Regions from separate parts of the Pseudoalteromonas carrageenovora IAM 12662 genome, predicted to be linked through region 1. Evidence: predicted binding sites of a transcription regulator. Region 1 holds the regulator's gene; each other region holds the start of a gene.
What was found. The regulator FliA, encoded in region 1, starts transcription of late flagellar genes. The targets are predictions, from matches to a motif close to CTAAAGNTNNNNNNNNNNNNGCCGATA.
Positions count from the first base shown of each region.

Region 2: a site for FliA is predicted at 6,918-6,944, ahead of ALFOR1_RS01375 (DUF5610 domain-containing protein). Genes of this name have one in related genera too.
Region 3: a site for FliA is predicted at 5,859-5,885, ahead of pomA (flagellar motor protein PomA). Genes of this name have one in related genera too.

Region 1 covers NZ_LT965928.1:2,651,387-2,662,036, reverse strand. The annotation lists gene flhB (flagellar biosynthesis protein FlhB) at 1-1,072, shown strand, start outside; gene flhA (flagellar biosynthesis protein FlhA) at 1,144-3,255, shown strand; gene flhF (flagellar biosynthesis protein FlhF) at 3,277-4,761, shown strand; gene ALFOR1_RS12050 (MinD/ParA family ATP-binding protein) at 4,754-5,614, shown strand; gene ALFOR1_RS12045 (RNA polymerase sigma factor FliA) at 5,641-6,351, shown strand; gene cheY (chemotaxis response regulator CheY) at 6,392-6,775, shown strand; gene ALFOR1_RS12035 (protein phosphatase CheZ) at 6,793-7,560, shown strand; gene ALFOR1_RS12030 (chemotaxis protein CheA) at 7,576-9,798, shown strand; gene ALFOR1_RS12025 (protein-glutamate methylesterase/protein-glutamine glutaminase) at 9,857-10,650, shown strand, end outside.
Region 2 covers NZ_LT965928.1:267,970-278,619, forward strand. The annotation lists gene ALFOR1_RS01330 (UPF0149 family protein) at 1-508, shown strand, start outside; gene ALFOR1_RS01335 (hypothetical protein) at 535-741, opposite strand; gene ALFOR1_RS01340 (hypothetical protein) at 741-1,100, opposite strand; gene ccoG (cytochrome c oxidase accessory protein CcoG) at 1,388-2,818, shown strand; gene ALFOR1_RS01350 (serine/threonine protein kinase) at 2,902-3,876, shown strand; gene ALFOR1_RS01355 (thiol:disulfide interchange protein DsbA/DsbL) at 3,911-4,534, shown strand; gene ALFOR1_RS01360 (thiol:disulfide interchange protein DsbA/DsbL) at 4,553-5,191, shown strand; partial or broken gene ALFOR1_RS01365 (DUF523 domain-containing protein) at 5,251-5,703, shown strand; gene trmA (tRNA (uridine(54)-C5)-methyltransferase TrmA) at 5,714-6,811, opposite strand; gene ALFOR1_RS01375 (DUF5610 domain-containing protein) at 6,974-8,113, shown strand; gene murI (glutamate racemase) at 8,179-8,979, shown strand; gene ALFOR1_RS01385 (RNA recognition motif domain-containing protein) at 8,942-9,421, opposite strand; rRNA gene ALFOR1_RS01390 (16S ribosomal RNA) at 10,051-10,650, shown strand, end outside.
Region 3 covers NZ_LT965928.1:2,874,239-2,884,888, reverse strand. The annotation lists gene ALFOR1_RS13050 (ligand-binding sensor domain-containing diguanylate cyclase) at 1-181, shown strand, start outside; gene ALFOR1_RS13045 (hypothetical protein) at 223-2,334, opposite strand; gene dxs (1-deoxy-D-xylulose-5-phosphate synthase) at 2,535-4,397, opposite strand; gene ispA ((2E,6E)-farnesyl diphosphate synthase) at 4,503-5,390, opposite strand; gene ALFOR1_RS13030 (exodeoxyribonuclease VII small subunit) at 5,393-5,635, opposite strand; gene pomA (flagellar motor protein PomA) at 5,944-6,711, shown strand; gene ALFOR1_RS13020 (flagellar motor protein MotB) at 6,714-7,634, shown strand; gene ALFOR1_RS13015 (hypothetical protein) at 7,847-8,347, shown strand; gene ALFOR1_RS13010 (DNA topoisomerase III) at 8,398-10,338, shown strand; gene ALFOR1_RS13005 (M20 metallopeptidase family protein) at 10,364-10,650, opposite strand, start outside.

The DNA.
Region 1 (10,650 bases):
GTCTAAAAAGAAAGGCCAAATAGCCCGCTCAAAAGAGTTAGGGACTATGTTTGTACTCATATTTTCAGCTATTTCTTTATTGATGTATGGGCCTGAAATTGGTAAAGGTTTATACAACGTAATGGGCCGAACCCTAAGTTTAAACCGAAATGAAGCATTTGATACGACAAAAATGTTTGCGGTGTGGGGTGAAGTTGCTGATGCCTTAATGTTCCCAATGGCAATGTTTGTATTAATTATCGTACTTGCTGCATTTATTGGTAATACCTTACTAGGAGGCTTTAACTTTAGCTGGGAAGCTGCCACACCTAAAGCAAGTAAAATGTCGCCGATGAAAGGCTTTAAACGTATGTTTGGCCCACAAGCTGGTGTTGAGCTTGTTAAATCACTTTTAAAGTTTGGCTTAGTTGCTACTTTCGCCGTTTTTTTAATTAATACTTACTTTGATGAAATACTGCATTTAAGTTTAGAAAGTGCACCCGGTAATATAATCCACGCGCTAGAAATTTTAGGGTGGATGTTTTTAGGCCTTTCATGCACTTTAATTGTGATTGCAGCGATAGATGCACCGTTTCAAAGTTATAACCATAACAAACAACTTAAAATGACCATGCAAGAGGTCAAAGACGAGTATAAAAACTCTGAAGGTGATCCACAAATTAAAGCGCGAATTAGGCAAACGCAAAGGCAAATGTCGCAAAATAGAATGATGCAAGATGTCCCAGATGCCGATGTTATTGTTACTAACCCTACACATTATTCTGTAGCGTTAAAATACGATACGGAGCGTGCAGGCGCACCTATTGTGCTTGCCAAAGGCGCAGATGAAATGGCAATGCAAATTCGTAAAGTTGCAATAGGTAACGAAGTTCCTATTGTGGAGTCGCCAATGCTAACCCGTGCGCTTTATCATACCGCTGAGGTGGGCGATCAAATACCCGATCAATTATTTACCGCTGTTGCGCAAGTTTTGGCGTATGTATTTCAGCTTAAACGCTTTAATAAAGGGCGTGGTAAACGTCCTGTTCCACTCAACAAAAAACTCCCAATTCCAGATGCTTACAAGTATTAGTCGTTAAGGTTATAACTTGGAATAGTTATTGCAATTTCAGCGCAGTGTCAATTTTTTGAAATTGTAGATTTATGGATTTTAAAGCTGTATTACAACAACTTAATAAAGATAAAAAAGAGTACGCCAAAGGCGTAGGAACACCACTGTTGGTGTTAGCTGCGCTTGGTATGGTTATTTTACCGCTCCCACCTTTTCTTCTCGATATACTCTTTTCGTTCAATATAGCACTTGCGTTAGTTGTTCTGCTTGTGACTGTTTATACAATGAAGCCCGTTGAATTTGGTATGTTTCCGGCCGTGTTACTTATTGCAACCATAATGCGATTAGCCCTAAATGTTGCCAGTACACGTGTAGTATTACTTGAAGGACATAACGGGGGGGATTCTGCAGGTAAAGTAATTGAGGCTTTTGGCTCGGTGGTTATTGGCGGAAATTACGCCGTTGGTTTAGTGGTGTTTTTAATTCTGATTATTATTAACTTTGTAGTAATTACCAAAGGTGCAGGGCGCATATCTGAAGTGTCAGCACGTTTTACCCTTGATGCTATGCCGGGTAAGCAAATGGCTATTGATGCAGACTTGAATGCTGGTTTTATTAGTGCCGAGCAAGCGCGAGATCGCCGTGAAGAAGTTACTCGCGAAGCTGATTTTTACGGTTCTATGGATGGTGCTAGTAAATTTGTTAAAGGCGATGCAATTGCAGGTATTGTTATATTAATCATCAATATTGTTGGTGGCTTATTTGTAGGTATGATCCAACACAATATGAGTTTTGGCAATGCGATGGAAGTGTATACATTACTTACTATTGGCGATGGCCTAGTTGCTCAGCTTCCTTCTTTACTACTTTCAATTGGTACCGCAATTGTTGTAACGCGTCAAAATGAATCGCTTAATATGGGCGACCAATTTAAGAAGCAACTTGGTAACGAAAAGTCATTATTTATTGCATCAGGTATTTTAATTGTAATGGGGCTTGTACCCGGTATGCCTCACTTAGCCTTTTTGAGCCTAGGTGGTTTATTAGGCTATGTAGCGTATTACACACAACAAAGTAAATTAAAAGCAGCCGCTTTAGAGGCTGAAGCCGCTGCTAATGGAAATAATGCAGCAACAGGCGTTGCTAATAAACAAGAGCAAAAAGAGCTTGGTTGGGATGACGTACAACAAATTGACGTTATAGGGCTAGAAGTCGGTTACAGATTAATTCCATTGGTTGATCAGTCGCAAGGCGGCGAGCTACTAAATCGAATTAAAGGGGTGCGTAAAAAGCTTTCTCAAGAGCTTGGTTTTTTAGTGCCGCCTGTGCATATTCGCGATAATTTAGAGCTAGATCCAAACGCTTACAGAATAACCTTGATGGGTGTTTCTACCGGTGAAAGTGAGCTTAAGCATGGTGACGAACTTGCTATAAATCCAGGTCAAGTATTTGGGCCAATTAAAGGTGTAGACACAAAAGACCCTGCATTTGGACTTGATGCTGTTTGGATTAAGCCCGATCAAAAAGATGAAGCTCAATCTCTTGGTTACACCGTTGTTGATTCAGCCACCGTTGTTGCGACGCATATAAGCCAATTACTTACAAATAGCGCTGCATTATTACTTGGTCACGAAGAGGTTCAAAACCTACTTGATATGCTTGCTAAAAGCCACCCTCGCTTAGTTGAAGGGCTAGTGCCAGATGTATTGCCATTGACTGTAATTGTAAAAGTACTGCAAAATTTACTAAACGAAGGTGTCGCTATTCGCGATATGCGCTCAATTGTACAAACCCTTGTTGAATATGGCCCGCGAAGCCAAGACCCTGATGTTTTAACGGCTGCCGTGCGCATTTCTCTGCGTAGATTGATTGTTCAAGACGCAGTGGGTATGTCATCAGAAATCCCTGTCATAACCTTGGCGCCCGAGTTGGAACAGATGTTGCATCAGTCATTGCAAAATGCAGGCGACGAAGGTGCCGGTATAGAGCCAGGACTTGCAGAGCGACTTCAAGTGTCATTAACCGAAGCGCATCAAAATCAAGAAATGGCTGGTGAACCTTCGATATTGCTAACGTCAGGAATGTTACGCACTGTGTTATCTCGTTTTGTTAAGTACACAATACCTGGTTTAAGGGTGATGTCTTATCAAGAGGTACCAGATGAAAGACAGATCAAGATTGTAAGCTCGGTAGGCCAACAATAAGATTTTAACAGGGGTTAAACCATGAAAATTAAACGTTTTTTCGCTAAAGATATGCGCACAGCACTTAAAGAAGTTAAAGAAGAGTTAGGTGTTGATGCGGTTATTATGTCAAATAAGAAGCTTGCTAACGGTGTTGAAATTGTAGCAGCGGTTGATTATGACAAGGCAGCCCCTAAAGTAGCTTCGCAGCCTCAAACAGCTCAAAATACACGTGCTCAAGCACCACAACAAAGTATGCATAATTTTGTAAAACCAGAGCCTCAGCGTGCTAAACCAGAGCCTCAAGCAAAAGTTGCAGACAGCTTACAAGCGTTATTAGAGCGCCAGTCTCCACGTCCTCGTTCTCCAGAGCTTGCTTCAATGTTTTCACAATCGGGTATTGATACTACCGACAACTACCAAGAGCCAGTCGCTAAAGCGCGTCCTACCAATAATATGTTTGCACGTGATGATGTAGCCCCGCAGCGTCCGCATACGCAAGCTGATAGCTTAGGTTTTGACGACTTAGACCGTGATTTTGATGATTTAGAAGCGCCTGTAAATTCTCGCCCACAAACTAAAAATAATGAAAGCGAAGAAATGACAAATATGCGCGAGGAAATGAACGCAATTCGTCAATTACTTGAGCATCAAGTATCGGGTTTAATGCAACAAGATATGGCGCGTCGCGATCCAACACGTGCGTGTATGGTTGACCGTTTAGTTGGTATGGGTATAGATAAAGAAGTCGCTCAGCAAATGGCTTGTTTTGTGCCTGACGATGTATCTCGCCAACAAGGTTGGAAAGCATTATTAACTATGGTCGAAGATCAAATGCAAACAACTAACAACGAGATACTTCGCCAAGGTGGTGTTTATGCGTTAGTTGGCCCAACAGGCGTAGGTAAAACAACAACGGTTGCTAAACTTGCAGCTTTAGGCGCTCAAAAATATGGTGCTGATAAAGTCGCATTAATTACAACTGACACTTACAGAATTGGTGCTTATGAGCAGCTTGCCACATACGGACGAATCATTGGTTGTGGAGTTAAACAAGTAAAAGATGCTAATGAATTAGCTGAAGTTTTATATCATTTACGTAATAAGCGTCTAGTATTAATTGATACAGCAGGTATGAGCCAGCGAGACTTGCGTTTAACTGAGCAGTTAAATACATTAATGCGTAATCAACGCGTTGATATTCGTAGTTATTTAGTATTAAGTGCAACAGCACAAATTAATGTACTACAAGAAACCGTACGTCACTTTAAAAAAGTACAGTTAAGTGGTTGTATTTTCACCAAGTTAGACGAGTCTTTAAGTTTGGGTGAGATTATTAGTATTGCGATTCAAAATCGCCTTCCAATAGGGTATCTTACTAACGGGCAACGAGTACCAGAAGATATTCGAGTTGCAAATGCTGAGAAACTAGTTAAAAAGGCTGAGCAATTGTATTTAAAAAGAACAAAAGCACAACATTCAAGGCACCAAGCAGTGGCGCCAAGCACAGTAGGGATGTATGATTAACACAGTATTAGATCAAGCAAGCGGCCTGCGCAAAATGAGTCAAAACAATAACAACGGCGTAAAAGTTATCGCTGTTACTGGTGGTAAAGGTGGAGTAGGGAAAACAAACGTTTCTCTAAATACTGCTATTGCATTAGGGCAGCAAGGTAATCGAGTATTAGTGCTTGATGCCGACTTAGGCTTAGCAAATTGTGATGTGATGCTTGGTTTGCGCGTAGAGCGCAACTTGTCACATGTTTTATCTGGCGAATGCGAGCTGGATGAAATTTTAGTTGAAGGCCCTGCAGGAATAAAAATTGTACCTGCTACGTCGGGTTCGCAGAGTATGGTCGAACTATCGCCTTCAGAGCACGCTGGTTTAATTCGTGCTTTTAGTGAACTCAACACTGAATTTGATATTTTAATTGTAGATACTGCCGCCGGTATTTCTGACATGGTGCTAAGTTTTTCTCGAGCTGCACAAGATGTCATGGTTGTTGTTTGTGATGAGCCAACATCAATAACTGATGCATATGCGTTAATTAAAGTATTAAGCCGTGAGCATGGTGTTTATAAATTTAAAATTGTTGCAAATATGGTCCGCAGTATGCGAGAAGGCCAAGAGTTATTTGCAAAGCTATCTAAAGTAACGGATCGGTTTTTAGATATTTCAATGGAGCTTGTTGCCACCGTTCCATATGATGAAAATATGCGTAAATCAACGCGTCGCCAAAAAGTAATTGTAGAACTCTTTCCGAATTCGCCAGCAGCCCTTGCATTTAAAACGCTGGCAACAAAAGCAGTTAAATGGCCAATACCAAACCAACCATCTGGGCATTTAGAGTTTTTCATTGAAAAACTAGTAAACGGCTAATTATGACAACATTGGTGAATAGAGCTATGGGATATCAAACAACACAAAACTTAAATGTGATTGTTGAAAAGCATGCATCGCTTGTAAAAAAAGTGGCATGCCATCTAATTGCTCGATTACCGCCAAGTGTTCAACTTGATGATTTAATTCAATCAGGAATGATAGGTTTAATTGAAGCTTCAAAAAACTTTGATGCAACCAAAGGCGCAAGTTTTGAAACCTTCGCAGGTATAAGAATTCGTGGAGCTATGCTCGATGAAATGCGCCGGGGTGATTGGGCCCCTCGCTCAGTACACCGTAAAAGTAGGCAAGTAGCTGAGGCCATCACAGAGCTTGAAAGTAGCTTAAATCGTGAACCATCAGATACAGAAGTTGCTGAAAAACTTGAAATTTCGTTAAATGAGTACCATCATATTTTAAATGATGTTAACGCAAGTAAAGTATTAGGTATTGAGGATCTTGGAGTTGATGAAGATGTTATCACTCCTGTAGGGCAAGATTTATCACTAGACAAACCTTTTAATAATGTTAAAAATGAACGGTTTAATGAGTCTTTGCTTAGTGCAATTAAATCATTACCAGAGCGTGATGCAATGGTACTTTCTTTGTACTATAACGATGAAATGAATTTAAAAGAAATAGGACATATACTCGATGTAAGTGAATCGCGTGTAAGTCAAATACATGGTCAGGCGATGATTAAGCTTAAAGCTAAAATCAATGACTGGATAAATTAGTAGTAAGTAAACTAAGGTTAAAACCTCACTGGAGGATGTTTTGGATAAAAACATGAAAATTCTTGTTGTTGATGATTTTTCAACGATGAGACGTATTATTAAAAATCTGTTACGTGACTTAGGCTTCACTAACGTTCAAGAAGCTGATGACGGTTCTACAGCTTTGCCTATGTTACAAAATCAAGTATTTGACTTTGTGGTTACAGATTGGAACATGCCGGGAATGCAAGGTATTGACCTTTTAAGAGCGATTCGTGCAGATGATAAATTAAAACATATCCCTGTACTAATGGTGACAGCTGAAGCGAAAAAAGAACAAATAATTGCAGCAGCTCAAGCTGGCGTTAATGGTTATATTGTGAAGCCTTTTACGGCTGGAACATTAAAAACTAAATTAGAAAAAGTATTTGAACGTTTAGGTTAATGATGGGGGAGAGGCTTATGTCAGCACCTGCTGCGCCTCAAATAACTTTAGAACAAGCTCGACAACTCGTCGTTTTTTTAGAAAACGGTGAGCAAGAGAAAGCCAATCAGTTAATTTTAGAAACCGCTTCACAAGAGCAATCTGAATTATTTGCTGAAGTTGGAAAGTTAACCCGTCAATTGCACGAAGCGCTTAAAAGCTTTGAACTTGATACACGTTTAACTGACTTAACTACCGACGCTATTCCTGATGCTAAAAAGCGGCTTAATTATGTTATGGAAATGACTGAAAATGCAGCTAATAAAACAATGGATGCCGTTGAAGCAAGTTTGCCTATTGCTCAGCAATTAGCAGATGAAATATCTCATATTAAACCGACTTGGGATCGCTTAATGAGTCGCGAAATTGAGTTAGGTGAGTTTAAGACGCTGTGTCATAGCATCGATAAGTTTATGAACAATTCTCATCATAAAACTGATGAGTTACAGAGCTTAATGACCAACGTGTTAATGGCTCAAGACTATCAGGATCTAACCGGACAGGTCATTCGTCGTGTTATAGAACTTGTAAGAGAAGTTGAAGAGAGCTTACTCCATCTTTTAACAGCCTTTGCTGCACAAGATGACAGCACAGCTGAAATAATAGAACAACAAAAAACAGAAGAACCAGTTGCCACACAAACTTTAGCAGGTCCTGAAGGCCCTATTATTGATAAAGATTCACGTAATGATGTTGTATCTGATCAAGATGAAGTCGATGATCTTTTATCAAGTTTGGGCTTCTAAGAGGAGAGTAACTGCATGAGCTTTGAAGTCGATGAAGATATTTTACAAGACTTTCTTGTAGAAGCTGGAGAAATCCTAGAGCTTTTATCTGAACAGTTAGTTGAGCTGGAAAATAACCCAGAAGATACCGAACTACTAAATGCTATATTTAGAGGTTTTCATACCGTAAAAGGTGGTGCCGGCTTTTTAGCAATGACGGAGCTTGTTGATGCGTGTCATGGTGCAGAAAACGTATTCGATTTACTGCGTCAAGGAGTGCGAACTGTCAACTCTGAGTTGATGGATGTTATATTACAAGCCCTCGACACCATTAACGAAATGTTTGCGACTATTCAAAATAGAGACAAACCTGAACCTGCAGACCCTCAGTTACTCGAAACTCTCCATATACTTGGTTTACCGCCGACAGAGGCTGAACTAGCCGGTGCAGCATCCCAAAATGAACCAGAGCAACCTCAAGCTGAGTCTGTAGAAGCGAATGATATAGACGAAGAAGACCCATTTGCTTTTGATGAATTGTTTAGTGGTGCACCTAGCGCAGCTGATGCACAAATAGATGAAATTACCGAAGACGAATTTGAAAACCTGCTTGATGAACTTCATGGTAAAGGACAAGGTCCTATTGCTGAAGAAGCAACAGCAAGCGGTGCTGATTTTAGCGGCGATATAACAGATGATGAATTCGATAGTTTATTAGATGAATTACATGGTGTTGGTAGTTTTGGTGCTGTAGCAAACTCAGAACCAGAAAAAAGTAACACTGCACAAGCTCCTGTTGAACATGCTAAAGCAACACCAAGCGATGTGAGTTCATCGTCAGATGATGAAATTAGTGATGATGAGTTTGAAGCGCTTCTTGATGAGCTTCATGGCAAAGGGACTGCTCCTAAATCGACAGAAAGCGCACCAGCTGCAAAACAACCTGAGCCTGTTTCACCGCCAGCTGCAAAACAGCCTGAGCCGGTAAAAAAAGCGGAACCAGCTAAAGCCTTTGTATCAAAACCAGTTGAAAAAGCACCTGAAAAGCCTGCAGCAAAAGCACCTCCTGCACCTAAAAAGGCAGCACCACCCCCAGCTGAAACTACAGTACGTGTAGATACTAAGCGTCTTGATCAAATTATGAATATGGTGGGTGAGCTAGTACTTGTTCGAAATCGCTTAGTGAGTCTTGCCACTAACTCTGATAGCGAGGCCATGGGCAAAGCAATATCTAATCTTGATGTAGTAACTGCTGATATTCAAGGTGCGGTTATGCAAACACGAATGCAGCCAATCAAAAAGGTTTTTGGCCGTTTCCCTCGTGTTGTTCGTGATTTAGCGCGTAGTTTGAATAAAGATATAAATCTACAACTTGTTGGTGAAGAAACTGATTTAGATAAAAACTTAGTTGAAGCGCTTGCCGATCCTCTTGTGCATTTAGTTCGTAATTCAGTCGATCATGGAATTGAAATGCCAGCCGCCCGTGAAGCCGCAGGCAAACCACGAACAGGTAATGTAACGTTATCTGCATCGCAAGAAGGCGATCATATTTTGTTAACCATTAAAGATGATGGTGCAGGTATGGACGCTGAGAAACTCAAAAAAATAGCGATTAGTAAAGGCGTTCTCGATCATGACCAAGCTAGTCGACTTTCTGACACTGAAGCTTATAACCTAATTTTTGCTCCAGGTTTTTCTACCAAAGAAGAAATTTCAGATATTTCTGGCCGTGGTGTAGGGATGGACGTAGTAAAAACTAAAATCACTCAATTGAATGGTTCGGTTAGCATACAGTCTGAGCTAGGTGTAGGCACTATTTTAGAAATAAAAGTTCCTCTAACTTTAGCTATTTTACCTACTCTAATGGTTATTGTTGGGGCACAAACATTTGCCTTACCACTGGCTGGGGTAAGTGAGATATTCCATTTAGATTTAACTAAGACAAATGTTGTTGATGGTCAATTAACAATTATTGTGCGTAAAAAAGCGATTCCGTTATTTTATCTAGAGCATTGGCTAGTTAAAGGTGCAGACCGCTCTCAGCGAAAAGCCCAAGGACATGTTGTTATTGTTCAAATTGGAACGCAGCAAGTTGGTTTTGTTGTCGATTCATTAATAGGCCAAGAGGAAGTGGTAATTAAGCCGCTTGATGCATTGCTTCAAGGCACGCCAGGCATGGCAGGCGCTACAATTACCTCTGATGGTGGTATTGCACTTATTCTTGATGTTCCAAGCATGTTAAAACATTACGCAGGCTAATAATAATGCAGGTATGTAGTGAATACTTACCTGCGCATAAACTTAATAAGAGAGCTAAATGGCCGTTAAAGTTTTAGTTGTTGATGATTCAAGCTTTTTTCGCCGTAGAGTAAGCGAAATACTTGAACAAGATAGCGACATACACGTTATAGGTTTTGCTGTAAATGGCAGAGAAGCTGTAGAAAAAACAGCGCAGCTACGCCCTGACATGATCACTATGGATGTAGAAATGCCCGTGCTTGATGGCATTAGTGCTGTGAAAGAAATAATGGCGAGTAATCCAACGCCGATATTAATGTTTTCGTCGCTAACACGTGATGGTGCAACAGCAACACTAGATGCACTAGATGCTGGAGCAATGGATTTTTTACCAAAAAAATTCGAAGATATTGCGCGTAATAACGAAGATGCTATTAAGTTACTACAAACAAAAGTAAAAGAAATAGGAAGAAGGCGGGCGCCAAGAGCGTTTAAGCCAATCACTACAAGTAAACCAGTAGAAAGAGCAACGTCTGTACGCTCTAGTTTTTCAGGGGCTAGCACTGTAAAGCAGCCTGATAGAAGCTTTCAACGTGCTGAGCCTGCAAAAGCTCACTCAAATAATGCGTCAATACGAGCAAGTGGTAAACACTACCAACTTGTCGCAATAGGTACATCAACAGGGGGACCTGTTGCACTACAAACTATTTTAACTCAGTTACCTGCAAATTTTCCTCACCCAATTTTACTTATTCAACACATGCCTGCTGCGTTCACGCCAGCATTTGCTGCACGTCTAAATGGATTGTGCCAAATTAAAGTAAAAGAAGCTCAGCAAGGGGATCGTTTACAACCTGGAACGGCTTACTTAGC
Region 2 (10,650 bases), 1.2 Mb from region 1:
TGAGCAAAGTGAAGGTTACTTATTTGGCGTTATTTGTTCGCCCAGCCCACTAGATGTGCACGAGTGGCTTGCACAAATACTACCAAACACAGCTAACGACTTAGACGAAGAGATGCTGTTTTTATTCATGGCGCTTTATCATAAAATTAGTGAGCAAGTGTTTGAAACTGGATACAAGTTACCAGTAGAGTTTAACCTTGAGTTTTGTAAGCCGTGGAGTGAAGGTTTTTTAGTGGCGACGAAAGCGTATGCTGAGCCTCTTTTAAATGCTCCCGAGTTAGATGCCGAATTTAAACAAGCACTAGAAAGTGCACTTAGTACGCTTAGCTTTTTTGCACTTGATCAGCAAGCCGTAACACAAATTGCAGCACAAAATAATATGACCTCAGACGCATTGTGCCAATATCAGTATGAATCTATGGGTGATTTTGCATTAGGTTTTGCAGAGCTTATTGAAGTTGTTGCTATTAATAGTGGTTTAATTACAGATGATAGTTGGGACGAGTAATTTGCTTTGCCTTTTAGGCGCTTAATCTAAGCGCCTAGTTCTAAAACAATATCAGTGCAGCCTTGCTTGCACTTTACTAAGCCTTTACCCGATTCGCTGGTGGCTAGATCAAGCGTTAAAACTCCATTACATTTTTCACACTTAAGCGTTTTACCTTGGGCTAATTGCTTGAGCATATTGCGTTGCTTATAAAACGAGTCGCTGGCTTTTTTATTTAGGTTAGAAAAATCCATTACTTAGCTCGCTTTTGCTCTAAAGCTTCAGAGACTATTTTACACACCGTGTTTAAGCGCTCATCGTAAAAATACAAGTTAAGATCGCGCTCACGACAGTAACGTAAATGAAAAAGCTGTACTGAATCATCAGTCGTAAATGTTTTTTCTATGTACTCTTGCTCAGATTCAGAAAGCTTTAACTGAGCGGCTACTCTATTTTTAGCCATGTTTGCAGCAGGGCTTCTGTTTACTTTGCTGGCATCACTTAAAAAACCAATGCCTTCTCCTAATAACTTTTCACGGGGTTCTTTTATTAAAGGATGGTCAATAGTGAAAAAGGCAAGGATCAGCACTACCAATATAATAAATTTTTTCATGGATACGTAAACCTTGATCTAAATAGGGTTAAATTACCATGCAGTGTAATAAACTGCATTTTAAAAGCAAGTAACTGAGATGAATAAATTATTAGCAATCTAAGTCAGTAATTCTAGCCAATATTGTTATAATAGCTAACAGCAGTCAGATATTTCTGAAATATCTGAAACTATTCAAGAGGCTATTTATTAACCTAAATATGCCAAGCATGTAACGTGCACGCTTTAGTTATAGAGTACTTGAGTATTGCTGAATTTTTATTTCCAAGCGGCGTTGAGGAACTTCGATGGACAAGCAAATTAAAGTAAAAAATATACCTGTAGAGGTAAAAATCCAAAAGCCGGATTTAAGCCGAGATGATGACAGGTTTAATCCCCGAAATCGTATTTATGTGCGTGCTGTAAAAGGCCTCCATCAGTTACTCAGGCAGCGTATTGGCTTTTTAGGCATGCTCGCTTTTATGGTATTACCCTGGATCAATTTTAACGGGCAACAAGCTGTATTGTTTGATTTGATTGGCCAAAAGTATAATATTTTTGGTTTAACGCTTTGGCCTCAAGATTTTACTATTCTTGCGTTTATATTTATGTTGGCAGCGTTTGCGCTATTTTTAGTTACCACTTTTTATGGCCGGGTGTGGTGTGGTTATACTTGCCCACAAACCGTATGGACCTTTATTTTTATCTGGTTTGAAGAAAAGTTTGAAGGAACGGCAAATCAGCGTAAAAAGCTCGATCAACGGCCAATGGATTTTGATAAGTTTTGGCGGAAAACAGCTAAGCATTCCAGCTGGATCTTGTTTTCTTTGTATACCGCAATCTCGTTTGTAGGCTACTTTACACCCATTAGAGAACTGCTCCCTGATTTCGTCACTTTTAGCGTCGGTGGTTATGCATTAATAAGTATTATCTTCTTTGCTGCATGTACTTATGCCAACGCTGGCTGGATGCGTGAAATTATGTGTTTACATATTTGTCCGTATTCACGCTTTCAATCTGCTATGTTTGATAAAGATACTTACACCGTAACGTACGATGAGCAAAGAGGCGAAAGCCGTGGTCCACGTTCGCGCAAAGTTGCTCATGAAGACCTAGAAATGGGCGACTGCATAGACTGTAATTTGTGTGTTCAAGTATGCCCAACAGGTATAGATATTCGTAATGGCCTACAAGCTGAATGTATTAACTGTGGTGCGTGTATTGATGCCTGTGATGGTGTGATGGACAAAATGGACTATCCGCGTGGGCTTATTTCATATACGACAGAGCGAAACCTAGAAACACCTGAAAATAAAACTAATCCACTACGAGCTAAAATCATAGGTTATACGGTCATACTTGTTGTACTTACGGGGGCGCTTGTCGCTAATATAGCACTGCGTAAAACCATGGACTTTGATATTATCCGTGATAGAAACCAATTATACCGTGTCGACTTTGATGGTTTGGTAGAAAACACTTACACGTTAAAAGTGATTAATAAAGCGCAATACGAGCAAACCTTTAACATTAAGGTCCAAGGACTTGATAACTTTAAATACTTAGGTAAGCAAACATTTACTGTGCAAGCTGGTCAGTCTCACAATGTACCACTTTCGCTTGTAATGGACCCTTATGATTTAAAAGCACCAATGACCGAGTTCAGCTTTGTGCTTTCGCCAGTCAGTGAACCTGACGAAACGATATCGCAGCCAAGTAACTTTTTTAAAGCACGGTAATATCGGCTTACCCAATAAGTAGTAAGTTATAGCAATTAACAAAAGCGGGTGAATAACCCGCTTTTATTTTATATAAGAAGAGTATGAGTAAATTTAGCTTTATTGACCTAACACCCGACCTAATACTCGATGCTATAGAAACGGTAGGCATTTATGCTGAGTCGGGTTTATTAGCACTTAACAGTTACGAAAACAGAGTTTATCAATTTAAGGCTGAAGATGGCCTGCGCTACGTAGTAAAGTTTTATCGCCCAGAACGCTGGAGCAAAGAGCAAATTCAAGAAGAACATGATTTTGCATTTGAACTAGCAGAGGCAGAAGTACCAGTAGTTGCACCGGTTAAATATAATGGAAAAAGCTTGTTTGAGCACCAAGGCTATTTGTTTGTGTTATTTCCAAGCGTAGGTGGACGCCTATTCGAGGTTGATAACCTAGATCAACTTGACGTGATGGGGCGATTAATTGGCCGTATGCATCAAGTTGCTAAAACCAAACCATTTACGCATAGACCAACACTTACCTGTGAAGAATACTTACATACAGCCAAAGTTCATCTTCAAAAAAGTAACTTGGTACCAATGGGAATAAGTACTGCTTTTTACACTATTTTAGATTTAGTAATAGAGCAGGCACAAACGCAGTATAAAGATACGCACAGTATTCGCTTACATGGAGATTGCCATGCAGGTAACATATTGTGGGCAGGTGATGCGTTAATGTTTGTTGATTTAGACGATAGCCGTCAAGGTCCTGCTATTCAAGATTTATGGATGATGCTCAGTGGCGATAGGGCTACGCAACTGTTACAGTTAGACACCCTTGTAAATGCGTATGAAGAGTTTTGTGATTTTGACCACACTCAACTCAAATTGATTGAACCGCTGCGAGCGATGCGTATTATTCATTACATGGGATGGGTAGCTAAACGATGGAGCGATCCTGCTTTTGTACGGAACTTTTCGTGGTTTGCAGATGACAAATACTGGGAGCAACAAATTTTAGCGCTAAAAGAGCAGCTTGCAGCACTGCAAGAAGCACCGCTTAAGTTATTGCCATAATATTTTATTTAAAGATAAGTACAACGAGATACCAATGCTTAAAAAATTGAAACTGAGTTTATTACTTTTATGTTTACCATTTGCAGCACTTGCTGCACAGTTTGAAGCCGATAACCAATACACAGTGATTGATGTAGATAAAAGCGCGGAGCCACAGGTAACCGAGTTTTTTTCTTACTATTGCCCGCACTGTTTTAAATTTGAGCCAGTTGCTAAAGCAATCGAAAAAAACCTACCTGAAGGTACAGAGTTCATTAAAAACCATGTGAACTTTTTAGGCGGCGTTTCGCCACAAGCACAAAGCAATTTGAGCTATGCCTACTTAATTGGCAAAAAACATGGGCAGGCGCAAAGCATTAGCGATCAAATATTCAAAAGCATTCATGTTCAACGTGCTCCTTTAACGCAAATGAAAGACGTTAAAAAGTTACTTGAAGTTAACGGTATTGATAGCGCGACATTCGATCAAGACATTGCAAGTATGCCAATTATTGCCGCTGAACGTGCAATGCAAGACAAACAAAATAAATACTCGAAAATTGGCGCACTTACAGGCGTGCCTACTTTTATAGTTAACGATAAATATAAAATAAATATTAACACCATCAATAATCAGCAAGAACTTGATGAGTTAGTTGCTTTTTTACTAACACTTTAATCTCGGAGAATAATAATAATGATCAAATTAGTTAAAGCAGGTTTACTTGCAGTATTACTGCCAATGGCAGCAACTAGTTTTGCAGCAACGTATGAAGAAGGCGTGCATTACGACGTGATATCTGAGCGTGCAACTAAAAAACCAGAGATTAAAGAGTTTTTCTCATTTTACTGCCCTGCATGTAATAACATGGAAGCATTAATTGGTGAGTTTAAACCTAAGCTTGATAAAAATGTTAAATTTAAAAAGAGCCATGTGGATTTTGTAGGTGTTCGTGACCCAGAAAATCAACAAATGATGAGCCAAGCGCTAGCGACAGCTGAAGTGCTTCCACAAAAAGATAAAATTGTTTCTGCAATTTTTAATCACATTCATACCAAGCGCGCTAAGTTTAATGAGCTTGCTGATGTAAAAGATATATTTGTAGCACAAGGTGTAGATGGCGATAAGTTTGATAAGCTTTTCAAAAGCTTCTCGGTACGTACGCTAAGCTCTAAAATGAAACGCGATCAAGACTACTTTAAAGAAAAAGGCGCACTACGTGGCGTACCTACATTTATTGTAAATGGTAAGTACAAATTAAACCTTGGCCGAGAGTCGGGTATTACTGAGCCAGAAGACATTGGTAAACTGATTAATTATCTAGCTAGCAAATAAATTTAGCTAAAACTAAAAAAGCTCCTCAGGGAGCTTTTTTGCTTTATAAGGATGTAGCAATGGAAAAAATATTAGTATCGAGTTGCTTGCTAGGGCAGCCTGTTCGTTATGATGGAAAAGGACAAACATTACAGCATCCACAATTACGGGTATGGCAAAGTAATAAGAAAATAGTATCCTTTTGTCCTGAAGTTGCAGGTGGGCTATCTACTCCTAGAGCTCCTGCTGAAATAATACAGGGGAGAGTAATTACTAATTCAGGAGAGGATGTTACAGAGCAATTTCAAACTGGGGCTAATATAGCGCTAGAAGTTTGTAAAAAGAATAAAGTTCGTTTTGCTCTACTTAAAGAATCGAGCCCTTCTTATGGACGAAATACAATATATGATGGAAAGCATCGCGGAGTATAAATCGAAGGTCTAGGTTTAACTGCAGCATTATTTATGAAGAATGGGATTCAAGTGTTTAGTGAAGAACAAATACCAGCACTTATAAAAGTACTGGCACTTTAATTTTGGTTGGCTATTTACGCTGTAAGAAAACACCTGATTCTATGTGATGCGTATAAGGGAACTGATCAAATATCGCAAAGCGCTTAACGTTATGCGTACGAGTTAAATGATCAAGATCACGCTCAAGGGTTTCTGGATTACACGATATATAAATTATATTTTCGTAATTAGCCACTAAATCACACGTTAACTCATCCATGCCTGCGCGCGGTGGATCAACTAATATGGTTTGGCAGTCGTAGCTTTTTAAATCTATGCCCTCTAAACGAGAGAAAGTACGCTCACCATTCATTGCTTGAGTAAACTCTTCGCTCGACATACGTATAATATCGAGATTATCTACATTGTTTTTGGCAATGTTATACTGAGCAGAGTGAACAGACGATTTAGATATTTCAGTTGCTAGTACTTTATTAAAAGAACCCGCCAGTGCAATAGAAAAGTTACCGTTACCGCAATAAAGCTCTAATAAATCATTTTTAAGTGGTTTACATAAGTCTTGCGCCCATTCAAGCATATTAATATTTACTTTAGCATTTGGCTGAGTAAAGCTGTTTTCAACTTGTTGGTAAATAAGCTCTTGGCCGTTAACAGTTAAACGCTCAGTAACAAAGTCATCACCAAGTACTTCTTTTTGTTTGCGGGCACGGCCAATAAAATCAATTTTGTACTTGCTGCTTAGTTTTTCTTTAAGTGCTTTTATTTCAGTTAGCCACTGCTCATCTAGTGGTTTGTGATAAAGCAGGCTCACTAAAATTTCACCGCTTAGGGTTGATAGGTAATCTATTTGAAATAGCTTGCGGCGTAAAATCTCACATGGTTTAAGATTTTCAATCATCACTTGCATGATTTCACCTACAAGAGGTGCCGCAGGATCAAATGTATCTACGCGAATTTTTTCTTTTGTTTGTTGATCAAACATAATATGGAACAGATCGTCGCCATCGTGCCATACTCTAAACTCTGCGCGTTGGCGGTAGTTAGTTGGCTCTGAGCTAAATACTTCTAGCTGCTCCACACCAAAACGTCGAAACTGTGCACTTATACGCTGCTCTTTTTCACTTAATTGCGCTTGGTACTGTGTGGTATCTATTTTAATAACTGCCATTAACGCTACTACCTTATCTAAGATCTGTTTATCGGCGTTATTGTAGGGTGCGCTGTGTATTTGTCTAGTTTTGGTTAGAGTTAATGGTGTTTTTTTGCTCGCTTAACTTTAGTTTTATTTGCGCTGGCCGATAAAGAGCTACGCACGCATAGGAGACAGTTTATGAAAATAGGTAACTATAACTTTACGCCAAACAGTAATGTCAATAAATTCAATAATAAGGCTGATATTCAGCAGCCTACAATTGAGTCTCCTCAAGATAACTATCAACAACGAGGTAGAGAGCTTGCTGCAAAAGTACTCGGCGATAAAATGGCTGAGCAACTAGGCTTACCCGTTCAAGAAAAAAAAGCAGAGAAATCACTATTTGATTTTGATGAAATAGTAAAAAATGTACTCGACTTTGTCAGTGGCGCCGTTAATAAGGCAAAAGCAAACGGCGCTGACGATGACAAGCTTAAGAATATGCTTGGCGAAGCGCGCAAAGGAGTACAAATGGGTATTGATGATGCCGTTGAAGAACTTAAAGGCACTGGTATTTTTAATGACGACATGGAAGAAGGCATTAAAAAATCACAAGAGGGTATCTTCGACGGTATAGATACATTGGAGGAATCGTTATTTAATCCTCAACCTGCCAGTGTAAGTATAAGCCAAGGCCAATATGTAAGTATGAGCAGTGATGCTCAGTACAAGTTTACAACTGCCGAAGGTGATGAAGTAAGCATAAGCTTTGCCGATGCATACGAGTCCCAATCAGCTAGCGGTTATAGCAGAACCAATGATAGCGAATCATATGTAAGTTCGTCATCGCAATCTCGCCAGGTGTCTTTTTCAATGTCGGTTAATGGTGAATTAAACGAACAAGAGCAAGATGCAATTAATGCGATGATGGAAGACTTACAAAATGTAAGCTCAACATTTTTTGGTGGCGATTTAGATAAAGCATTTGAACAAGCGCAAGAGTTAAGTTTAGGTAGTGAACAGCTGGTGGCTTTTTCTATGGATTTACGTCAAACAAAAACGGTCGCAACTGTTAAGAGCTACGAAGAGTATAAGCCTGCTCCAGAAAAAGAAGTGGCTGATACATTAGCACCTTTTAACGATGATCTAAAAAATGCTTTTGAAAAAGCAGGTGAGTTAGGCTTACAAAATCAACTTGCTGGGATCTTACAATGGTTAAACCAAGATCAACAAGAAATCGATAAGCTAGTTGATTACACTAAATCGATGTTTGAAAATTTAAATCAGTTAAACACAGCGGCAGACGATCTCGCTGATTTAGAAACTCAGCAAAGTTAAACTACTTTCTTTTATAAATACCTCATGGCAAACTGCCGTTCTTAACGTTTAGTGGGAACAGTTGTTTGTCAGCGCATATAATGGTTTTTGATTCAGGTATTGGTGGCACCACTGTACTTGAGCATATAAAGCAAAGCATTCCTGATGCTCAGTACAGTTATTTTATGGATAACGCACTACTTCCCTACGGAGCGCAGTCCCAACAAACAATCATTAATCGCTTATATTCATTAATCCATTTTATTAATAGCAATAAGTTGAGTGTTGATTTAATTGTTATAGCGTGTAATACGGCTTCAACTTCGGCACTGAGTGCTGTTCGTAAAATAACCTCTATTCCTATTGTGGGTGTAGTACCTGCAATAAAGCCTGCAGCAGAGCTTACTCGTACTAATCACATAGCGCTATTGGCAACACCTGCTACAGTCACAAGTCGATATACAAAAACTTTAATTACTGAACACGCACGTAATGTAACGGTTAACTTATATAGCAGCGTTAAGTTGGTTGCTTTAGCTGAGCAGTATTTTTACACACAAGCCTTAGACATGCTCAAACTCCATCAAGAGCTTGATAGCCTAAAAGTAGATAAAAATACTGACGTGCTTGTATTAGGCTGTACGCATTTCCCTATATTAGCCAACCCTATTAGGGAGTACTTCAAGGGAGATGTACAGTTGTTAGATTCAGGTCAAGCTATAGCAAATAGAGTTCATTTTTTATTGGCTCAATCAAACCTTCTAGCAAAAAAACCTTCAGACATAAAAAAGCCGCTGCATTACTATGCAACGGCTGATATTAATAGTGATAAACTAGCGATAAAACTAGTTACACTGATTGATCCGTCTCAGTGCGAAGAGCACTAGAATCATCTTCTTGTTTTTGTTTTGCTTCGCGTACTTTTAAAGTACGTTGCTGAAACTCACTGTCGTTAAGCTTAGCAATTGCATTATCTGCATCTGCCTGCGCCATTTCAACAAAACCAAAGCCACGACGCTTGCCTGTATTTTTATCCTTTAATAGGCGTACGTTAAACACTTTACCTTGTTCTTCAAACAAAGCACGAACCACACCTTCGTTTGCACGATAAGGTAGATTGCCAACATAAAGTGTTTTTGTTTTAACTTCGGTTTCTTCAACACCTTCAGATGACATTGCTGCAATAGCAATCGCACCTATTAATAAACCAGCACCAAATAGTAGTGCAGGGCTTAAAGCTAAGCTGCCTAAAGCAAATTCAACAATAACAAAACCAACTACAGCAAGAATAACAGAGAAGATAAAAGATTTTTGATCGGGTAATTTCATTTTAGATCTACCAATAAACAGGAAATAAACATTAATTTAACATTGTGAACTTGCTATCTTAACGTCTTAATTGAACATAGCAATGATATTTGTATTAAATAATAAAGAAGAGTGTAAAAAAGCATCAGCTTATGGCTGTTTTGATGAGGTTTTACCGTGTTTTGTTGTATTTTTGTTCGAACAGTAAAAAGATCTAAAAAAAGGGTTGATCTGTTTTTGGATCTCCCTATAATGCGACCCCACTGAGACGGGAAACGCCGATGCATAGCAAGGCAGCAGCGGCTCAGAGAGTTAAATAAAACTTCGTTTTTGAATCTTCTAAAAAGAAAGTTTAAAACAAAGTGTTGACTCGAAAAATAAAGGGTGTATTATTCGCATCCCTTGAGGCGCTAAAGCGACTCAAAACGTTCTTTAACAATATAAAGCAATCATCTGTGTGGGCACTCGTGCAGATTGAGTTCTAACAGCCAACCTACTTCGGTAGCGAGGCAAACAAATTAGAGTCTCAATTGAAACTGAGTGACCAACAGAATAATTACTTAGGTAGTTATTCAGCACAGTCAATTCAATATCGAAAGATATTAAATAAATTCAGAATTCATTGAGCTGTCGAAAGACATAAAACTTTTTAATTGAAGAGTTTGATCATGGCTCAGATTGAACGCTGGCGGCAGGCCTAACACATGCAAGTCGAGCGGTAACAGAAAGTAGCTTGCTACTTTGCTGACGAGCGGCGGACGGGTGAGTAATGCTTGGGAACATGCCTTGAGGTGGGGGACAACAGTTGGAAACGACTGCTAATACCGCATAATGTCTACGGACCAAAGGGGGCTTCGGCTCTCGCCTTTAGATTGGCCCAAGTGGGATTAGCTAGTTGGTGAGGTAATGGCTCACCAAGGCAACGATCCCTAGCTGGTTTGAGAGGATGATCAGCCACACTGGAACTGAGACACGGTCCAGACTCCTACGGGAGGCAGCAGTGGGGAATATTGCACAATGGGCGCAAGCCTGATGCAGCCATGCCGCGTGTGTGAAGAAGGCCTTCGGGTTGTAAAGCACTTTCAGTCAGGAGGAAAGGTTAGTAGTTAATACCTGCTAGCTGTGACGTTACTGACAGAAGAAGCACCGGCTAACTCCGTGCCAGCAGCCGCGGTAATACGGAGGGTGCGAGCGTTAATCGGAATTACTGGGCGTAAAGCGTACGCAGGCGGTTTGTTAAGCGAGATGTG
Region 3 (10,650 bases), 220 kb from region 1:
TATTAACTTGGCAGATATAGCGCTTCATCAAGTTAAAAAACGCGGTGGTGATGGCGTGGCTAATATTACTTTTGATGAGCAACTAGATGCATTTGAATTTGAACAAAACTCTAATGTTGATCAGCAATTAGGTATTTTACAAAGTAATGGCTTGGCAGATATAAAAGTGTGGATGCGATAATGCCCGACCAAGGTTATTGGTCAGGCATGGTAAGGTTAACTCTATTTGTTAAGCCAAGCTGGTAATATTGCAACCGACTCTGGGGCTGTAAATGCCGTACTGGTATCGGCGCTTATATCACCGCCTGAACTGCTTAAAATATTATTAAATCGCATAACCACGTTATTTGACTTCTCAGCTACGTATAAATCTGTTCCGGTATACATAATATCAACAGGGTTACCCAGTAGGGTATTTGGACCGCTAATAGTGGTACTTATGTTTACCAAGCCCGATGCCGTTGCTACGTTATTCAATACGTATATTTTGCCATCGTCAGCAACTGCTGCGCTACCAACATCAGAGAGTATTAGCGAGCTACTTAGCGAGTCGTAGTCGATGCCGTGTATGTTGCTTGGTGCTGCTAGTGCTGTGCCTGCATTTGCTGGCGTTATAAGCCTATCCTCAACTGCAATATTAGTACTACCAGCCATTAGTTTGCTTTTAACTTCGTCAAATACAGCAACGGTTCCATTTGTTAGTGCTACAAAAACTCGATCAGTGTTTACATCGTAATCAACATCCCAAGGGCGAGCATCATTTGCAAACGTAAGCGTCATTAATGGGCTTGCATCCCCTGTGGTGCAAGTTGAAAATATTGAAATACTTGGAGTATCTGCATTATTTTCTGCAACTAAAATCATACCGCTATCAGAAGCCACATCAAGACCTTTAGGAGATACAAGGCCTGTATTCGAACCAGTAATAATGCTGTCTTGGCTCGTATTATAAGTTTGCCCATCTCTGTTTATTGCCACTTTATTTGAAATAACAATACCGCCAATTGAGGTTGTACTGTTATCGAACGTTGTATAACTATTACCCGCTTTATCAAAAGTTACACTCTCGATGGTTTGACTCGCATTATAGTTGCCAATTTCTGTGTTAAGTTGTGAGCTTAATCGACTAATTTGCCCAGTTGTTTCACCTGCAGTGCCCGGATTACTACTTACAGCAACACCTAGCAGCGCCATATTAGCGGTATCACTATCTGAAATGTCAGCCATCTCATTTTGTATACCCAGTTTAGTAATTGACTCAGGTTTAATTGTTGAGGTAACTAAATCAGGAGTGATATCGCCGCTTTCACCTGAAAATATATTGCTGAACACAAGAACAGCATCATTTGATTTTTCAGCTACACGTAAGTCACTACCTTCAAGGCTAATATCAACTGGGTTACCAAGCATTGTTGCTGGACCGGCAATACTTCGTGCAACGCTTACTAAGCCCTCAGCAGTTGAAGCATTATTAATTACAAATAACGAACCATCGGTTGCGTCTGAGGCACTCCCTACATCAGACAAAACAAGTTTATTAGTATTTGAGTCATAAACAATGCCGTGAATATTTACAGAAATTTGCGTGCCATCATTATTACTAGGGGTAATTGTGCGGCTTGGCATTGCGGCAAATTCACCACCAACAAAATTATCGTAAACGGCTACATCACCATTTGTTAGTGCTACATAAAGGCGGTCGTTAGATTCATCATAATCAACATCCCACGGTGCCGCTTCTGTAATGGTTGTGCCTAAAGGGGCTGTATCGCCCGCGGCTGTAGCGCCAAAAGTCGTTACTTGCATAGCGCCAAAGTCAGCAATAAAAACAAGCCCACTCTTTTGTGCTACAGCTATTCCTTTAGGATTTACCAATGTTGTGTTAGTACCTGTTATTTCGCGATCTGTATTAGCTGTATAGGTTGCGCCGTCACTACGGTTTGCAAGCTGACATATAGTTTTAATACTGCCATTTTCGCTGTCGCTTGCTTGCAATAAATTACCTAAGCTATCAAATGCAACGCCTTCGTTAGCTGTTGTATTAAAGGTTTTTAGTTTAGAGGCGCTTTGGTTAATTACATCGATAGTGCCTGTATTGCTCTCGCCATTGTTTGCCAAAATAAATGTGGCTGATGCAAAGCCAGGGTTGCCATTTGTACCGTCGGACCCGTTTTGTCCATCGGTGCCTGCAATACCATCTACACCGTTTTCACCATCGTCTGAGCTACAGCCTGTAATGCCGATTAATACTGCAAGTGTTAAAGCTGAAAAACTAAGCGTGTGTTTAAGTGTGTTTTTTTGTGCTGAATGAGTTGTTAAATTAGCTTTATTCATCATTTCTACCTTTTAAATATTCCATCAAATGTAGGTAAATAACGCGCTTGCTCATAAGGCATAGACTAAGCGGAACCGATTATTTACATGTTAACCTCATATCAATAACGGCTATAAAATGAAACTGGATGCAAAAAAGTTAAAATTAAAAACAAAAAAAGGAGCCTTGAGGCTCCTTTTTAATAAACTAAGTAAATAGCTTAAGCAATAAACGACTTAATTGAACTTAAAATACCTTGCTCACCTAAGCCCATTTCATCATGCATTTGCGCTTGTGTACCGTGCTTAATAAATTCATCAGGAATACCTAAATTAAGTACGTGAATGCGGGCTTTAATACTTGCCAAGTATTCATTAACTGCGGAGCCTGCACCACCATAAATAGCATTATCCTCTAGGGTAACTATTACATCGTGGCTTTGAGCAAGCTCATTTAAAAGCGTTGTATCAAGCGGTTTAATAAAACGCATGTTAACAAGCGTTGCGTTTAATTCATTCGCTGCAAGTTGTGCGTTATCAAGCAATGTGCCAAATGACAAAATAGCAATTTTAGCACCTTGCTTAATTGTGTCTGCTTTACCTATTTCGATAAGCTGCATATCGCTTTGAATATCTGCAGTACCGGCACTTCCGCGAGGGTAGCGTACAGCTACAGGGCAATTTGCTTTATAACCGGTGTACAACATTTGGCGGCATTCGTTAGTATCGCTAGGGGCCATAATAACCATATTAGGTATACAGCGCATAAAGCTTAAGTCGTAAGCACCTTGGTGGGTTTCACCGTCAGCACCAACGATGCCTGCACGGTCAATTGCAAATAGCACCGGTAAGTTTTGTAGGGCTACATCGTGAATGAGCTGATCGTATGCACGCTGTAAAAAACTTGAGTAAATAGCAACAACAGGCTTTAAACCTTCACAGGCTAAGCCGGCGGCAAGTGTTACTGCGTGTTGCTCGGCTATAGCTACGTCAAAGTATTGCTCTGGGTGCTCTTTTGAAAAGCGCACCATGCCCGAGCCTTCGCGCATAGCAGGTGTTATTGCCATCAGCTTACTGTCTTGCTCTGCCATATCGCACAGCCAATCACCAAACACTTTTGAAAAGGTTGCTGCGCCAGGTTTAGATTTAGGTAAACATGATGTGCTTGGGTCGAACTTTGGTACGCCATGATAGCCAATAGGATCCGCTTCTGCTGGCTTATAACCTTTACCTTTTTGTGTTTTTATATGCAGTAATTGCGGGCCTTTTAAATTACGCATATTACGAAGCGTATCTACGAGCATGTTTACATCGTGCCCATCAATTGGGCCAATGTAATTAAGGCCTAATTCTTCAAAAAAAGTACCAGGTATAACCATACCTTTAAGGTGCTCTTCCATTCTGCTGGCAAGCTCTTTGACTGGCGGTACACCAGAGAGTAACTTTTTACTACCTTCACGAATATTAGTATAAAAGCTACCTGATAAAATACGTGCAAAGTGATTAGTAAGTGCACCTACGTTTTCAGAAATCGACATTTCGTTATCATTTAAAATAATAAGCATGTCTGACTTTACGTCACCTAAGTGGTTCATAGCTTCAAAGGCCATGCCCGCAGTAATAGCACCATCGCCAATAACTGCAACTGTTTTACGTCCTGCGCCTTCTTTTTTAGCTGCAATAGACATACCTAATGCCGCTGAAATAGAGGTACTTGAATGGCCCACACTAAAAGTATCGTATTCGCTTTCATCTCTAAACGGGAAAGGGTGCAGGCCATCTTTTTGACGAATGGTGTGCATTAAATCACGACGACCAGTTAATATTTTATGTGGGTAAGCTTGATGTCCTACATCCCATACAACGCGATCTTCTGGTGTGTTATAAACATAATGTAGTGCAACAGTTAGCTCAACTGTTCCTAAACCAGACGCTAAATGACCGCTACTTTGCGATACTGAGTTGAGTAAGTAATCGCGCAGCTCGTTGCTAAAAGCAGGAAGTTTATCTTGCGCTAAATCACGCAGCTGTGCTGGTTCGTCAACCAAATTAAGTAATGGATACTTGCTACTATCAAGTGTCATGGTTTTATATATATCCTTCGCTAACATTAATTAACACAAAGCGTTTATGAGTAATTAATGTTGAGTAATAATGTCAGTGCTAATTGCAATACGCTAAAGCGGTTATTAGTGGTCACGCTCAATAAGGTAATTTGCTAGCGACGCAAGATGTGTTGTGTCGGCATCTATTTTTGCAAGCGCTTCATGTGCTTGTTGTATTAAGTTTTGCGCCTTTTCTTTAGCGCCTAGCATACCTAATAACGCCGGATATGTCGCTTTATTCGCGGCGATATCTGACCCTTGTGGCTTACCTAAAATAATAGTATCGCCTTCAACATCTAAAATATCGTCGTGTACTTGAAATGCCAGCCCTATAGCATACCCAAAAATGCTTAAGTTTTCTAAAGTTTGTTTGTCTGCATTTTCGCTACACAATGCACCAAGTGTAATCGCACAATTAATGAGCGCACCCGTTTTTAGTTTATGTATACGTTCAAGCTCTTGAACGGTAACTGCTTTATCTGTTGCTGCAATATCTAAAGATTGTCCGCCCACCATGCCCTCAAGGCCAGATGCTTTAGCTAGTTGAGCAATCATTTTTATCTGTGTTTGCGAAGAGCATGTAAATTCATGGCTTGCTATTAACTCAAAGGCGAGGGTTTGTAGTGCATCACCAGCTAAAATTGCGTGCGCTTCGCCAAACTCAATATGGCAAGTAGGGCGACCACGACGTAAATCGTCATCATCCATCGCAGGTAAATCATCATGAACAAGTGAGTAGCTATGAATACATTCAATAGCGCCTGCCAATATGTCCAAATCTTGCTTTTTAGCACCGAGCATTTCGCCTGTGGCGTACACTAAAAATGGGCGTAGTCTTTTGCCACCATTAAATAACCCATACTCTGTGGCACTTTTTATTGTTTGCTCTGTATCGAGAGGTTGGTCAAAATGTTGTTGTAAAGTAGCTACTACATCTTTTTGAGCACATTCAATATAATCTTTAATGCTCACAACTATTCCATATCGTTATCAAAGTTTGTAAGTGCTGACTTTTCGCTGTTACCCATCAAAATTGATACTTTTTGCTCTGCTTGCTGTAATTTTCCTGATGAAGCACTCGCTAATGCAATTCCACGTTCAAATTGTTTAAGCGATTGCTCAAGCGACAAATCACCTTGTTCCATATCACTAACAATTGTCGATAATTCTTCTAGTGCTTGTTCGAAACTTAAGTTTTCAGGTTTTTTAGTCGCCATCTTTATTTCAGCTTACATAATAAATTTAGGGGTCAATTTTAGGGGGAATGCTAAACTAGGTCAAAGGATGATATTGGTTTTTTACCTTTATGGCGTTAAATTATATTTAATTGCATTGATAAAGGCTTAATAGCACTCTTAATGGTTAATAAATTAGGTTGCACATATAACTTGATCTAAAATAGTGCTAAAGGCTGCTTTTTATGTTTATTTATAAAAATGGCTTAAGCAATTCAGTATGTTGCCGATAAGCAGATAATAATAAAAGTTTATAATAAGGCACTGAACATGAAACCTCTGGAGGAAATGTGGATTTAGCAACCATAATCGGGATCCTAGGCGCAATTGGCTTAATTGTCATGTCTATGTTTATGAGTAGTAGCGGTGAAATGGCTATGTTTGCCGATGCTCCTTCAAGTGTCATTGTTTTTGGCGGCTCACTGTTTATTGTTTTATCAAACTTCACCATGTCACAATTTTTAGGCATAGGTAAAGTAGTTGGTAAGGCATTCATGTTTAAAATAGAATCCCCTGAAGAGCTAATAGAAAAAGCAGTAGAACTTGCTGATTCAGCACGTAAAGGTGGTTTTTTAGCCCTTGAAGAAGCCGAAATTCCCAATCCATTTATGCGCAAAGGCGTAGATATGCTTGTTGATGGGCATGATGCTGATGTTGTGCGTGCAACACTTCAAAAAGATATTTCTTTAACCACTACCCGTCATGAAATGGGCGCGGGTTTATTTAAGTCACTTGCTGATATAGCACCTGCTATGGGCATGATTGGTACACTCATTGGCTTGGTTGCAATGTTATCTAACATGGACGACCCTAAAGCAATTGGACCCGCAATGGCTGTAGCACTATTAACTACTTTATATGGTGCGTTTTTAGCAAACGTTGTAGCAATTCCAATTCAGGTAAAACTCGAACTACGTAAAGACGAAGAAGCAATGAACCAACGTTTAATTTTGGATGCAATTTTAGGTATCCAAGATGGTCAAAACCCAAAAGTAATTGAAGGTATTTTGAAAAACTACTTAGCTGAATCTAAACGTAAAGTAGATACCGAGGAGTAATCATGTCTGATCAAGAGTGCAAATGCCCACCACCAGGTTTACCTGCTTGGATGGGAACTTTTGCCGATTTAATGTCATTATTAATGTGCTTCTTTGTACTCTTGCTTGCGTTTTCAGAAATGGATGTACTTAAATTTAAACAAATAGCAGGCTCGATGAAGTTTGCATTTGGTGTGCAAAATAAAATAGAAGTAAAAGATATCCCCAAAGGCACGTCTGTTATTGCCATGGAATTTACCCCAGGTAAACCAGAGCCAACCCCTATAGAAACCATTCAACAACAAACTGTAGAAATGACCCAGCAAATGCTTGAGTTTCAAGCAGGTGATGAAAGCTCAGCCGGTGGTAGGCAAGAGCAGCGAGGAGATAAACGCGGAGGGGAGTCGCGTAGCACTTCGCAAGAACAATCGTCAGAGCAAGCAACTTCAGCGGCCGATCAAGAGCAAACAAATGAGTTAGTTAAGAAAATAGCGCAACAACTCGAAAAGCAAATTATAGATGGTGCAATAGAGCTTGAATCTTTAGGGCAGCAAATTATTATTCGTATTCGTGAAAATGGCTCATTTCCCTCAGGGAGTGCATTTTTACAACCTAAGTTTAAACCTATCATTCAAGATATTGGTGTGCTGTTAAAAGATGTACCTGGCGAAATTACTGTTTCGGGACATACCGACGATTTTCAGGTTTCAAATGAGTTATATATTAATAATTGGGACTTATCGTCAAAGCGTGCTGTAGCAGTCGCAAGCGAGCTGCAAACAGTGCAAGGGTTTGATAAAAACCGGATGATGGTAGTAGGGCGTGCCGATACTCGCCCACTTGTTCCAAACGATTCAAATGAAGATCGCCGAAGAAACCGTCGAGTAGAAATATCAATCTTGCAAGGTAAGGCTAAAGAGTCTGATCCTATTGATGTGCGATAAGTTATTGCTTTGTGTTATATCTCATTATGTTTGTTTTAATTTAAGGTACTTAATTGCCTAAGTATCTTGGCAATTTCATCATTTTAGCTTACAGTACATTTCCTTAACATATGTAATGGAGTGCCTGTGAAAATAATCAATAAATATTGCGACATGCCGGGTAATGGTGATGGTACTGATGACGATACAAAAACAAAATAGGGCAGAGTATTTTGCCTGAATGGTTTTTGTATATTGTCAGTATTTTAAGTAAAAGCTGGGTTTTAATGCTAAGCCCGGCTATTTTTATATTTTTTGTATTTAAAGATCGACTAGCCTTTCGATTTGTACTACTTACCGCAGCTTTTTTCCTCTTTGGTAACCTAACTGCTTCAAGCCTAAGAGCGTTTGATGACATTTATATTTATCGTTATTTAGTTTGGGCGCTCACAGATATTATTTGGATGGCACTTATAGCCTACTGGGGTATAAAGGATAAAGTTTATTTATGGCAATGTGTTATTGGACAACTAGTTGTTATTGGCGCACCTATATTACAACTATTCCGATTAGTTGATCGCCACTTGTGGGATTTAGCTTACAGTACCGTTATTTATCAGACCCTAATGCCATTTATCAATATTGCCACGGTGGTTGTATGCTATTTACCTTTAATTATCCTTTTCACTAAGCAAGGCAGTGTAAGGTCAAAAAGAGAAAACTCCTCACCTTAAAATAGTTGTGCTAAACTACTGTTTATATAAACAGTTAGTGAGCGGCTCCCATGAAACTCTACATTGCAGAAAAACCATCACTAGGCAGAGCAATTGCTGATGCCTTACCAAAACCACATAAAAAACACGATGGGTATATAGAAGTAGCTAATGGTGATTGTGTCTCGTGGTGTATAGGGCACTTACTTGAGCAAGCAGAGCCCGATGACTACGATGAGCGCTTCAAAAAATGGCAATTTGAACACCTTCCTATTGTGCCTGAGCAGTGGCAGTTAAAGGCTAAAACGAAAACTCGCAAGCAATTAACTATTTTAAAAAAGTTAATTAAACAAGCATCATTGTTAGTTCATGCTGGTGATCCCGACCGCGAGGGTCAACTTTTGGTCGATGAGGTAATAGAGCAAGCCAAAATAAGCAAAACTAAAAAGCAAAGTATTCAGCGTTTACTAATAAGCGATTTAAACTTAGCAGCTGTTAAAAAAGCACTTAGTAGTATGCGCTCTAATCGCGAATTTATCCCACTTAGTGTATCAGCGCTTGCACGTTCACGAGCGGATTGGCTTTTTGGTATGAACCTTACTCGGGCCTATACTTTAGCAGGGCAAAAAGCTGGTTTTGGTAATGTGCTATCAGTTGGGCGCGTTCAAACTCCTATTTTAGGTTTAGTGGTTAACCGCGATAACGAAATAGCTAATTTTGTATCAAAACCATTTTATGAAGTGTTGGCGCATTTAGTTACTCCAAAGCAGCAGTTATTTACAGCTAAGTGGGTGCCGAGTAAAGCTTGCGAGCCTTATCAAGATGAAGAAGGGCGGGTATTAAATAAAGCACTCGCCGAAAATGTAGCTTCGCGTATAACTAATCAAAAAGGAGAGGTAACAGCACTTGAACAAAAACAAAAAAAACAAAGTGCACCTTTACCTTATAATTTATCTTCACTTCAAATAGATGCTGCAAAGGCATTTGGTATGGCTGCTCAGCAGGTGCTTGATATTTGCCAAACACTTTATGAGCGCCATAAATTAATCACCTACCCTCGTTCAGATAATCGTTATTTACCTAAAGAACATCATTTAGATGCGCCTTCCATTTTAAAAGCAATTGCAGCAAATGGCGGTCAAAAAACTGAGTTTGTGAATGGGGCTGATGCTAAAAAATGCAGTAAATGCTTTAATGATTCAAAAGTTGCTGCACACCATGCAATTGTGCCCACAGCAAAGCAATTAAAAACTGCAAACTTAGCCACTAATGAAGCAAAAGTGTATCAGCTCATTTGTAGGCATTATTTGGTTCAGTTCTACCCAGACTACATTTACAACGAAACTAAAACTGAGATAACAATTGCTGGTGGTTTATTTAAAGCCAATGCCAAGCAAGACGTAAATTTGGGTTTTAAGGTACTAATGGGTAAAGGCGAGCTAAAAGATGAAGCAACTTTACCTCATTTAGCTAAAGGGATGGCGCTTAATTGCACTAAAGGTGAGGTTGTTGAAAAGCATACTACACCTCCATTATATTTTACTGATGCAACATTGTTGGCTGCGATGACGGGCATTAGCCGTTACGTTAAAGATCCACAAATTAAAAAAGTATTAAAAGAGACCGATGGTTTAGGTACTGAGGCTACTCGCGCAGGTATTATTGAATTGTTATTTAGACGTCGCTTTTTAAAGCGTGAAGGTAAAGCAATTAAAGCAACCGAAACCGGTTTGGCACTTATTAGTGTTTTACCACAAGGCTTAGCAAGTCCCGATTTAACGGCTAAATGGGAGTCGAGCTTAGGGGATATAGCGCAACAAGCAATGAGTTATCAGCAGTTTTTACAGCCATTACTGGCAGAGCTTGAAAGCTTTGTACAACAGGCGGCTAATTGCGATAACCATGTATTTTCAAAGCTACCTAAAACATCTCCTAAAAAACGCTTTGCTAAGCAAGGCAAAAAAGCGCCATATAAAAAATCAAATTATAAAAAGAGCTCCGCAACTACTTAATAACTGAGCTCTTTAGTACTGCTTATTAATTATTAAATAAAGCGACTGCAGCGTTACTCATAGCTTTTATACCTGTAGGTAGTGCTACTTTATAATCAGGTGCAAATTTACTTGAATGTAATGAAGGGAGTGTTTCGTTATTTTTCATCGCTTTTGCATATTGTTGTTGGTTAACTCCGCCTAACCAAAATAGAGTAATAGGGACGCTTTCATCCGTTCTGCCGTATAATCCAAAATCTTCACCCGCCATAACCGCTTTTGTTTCAAGTACATTAGTTGCGCCAATTGCATCAGCAATAGCACTTCTAACTA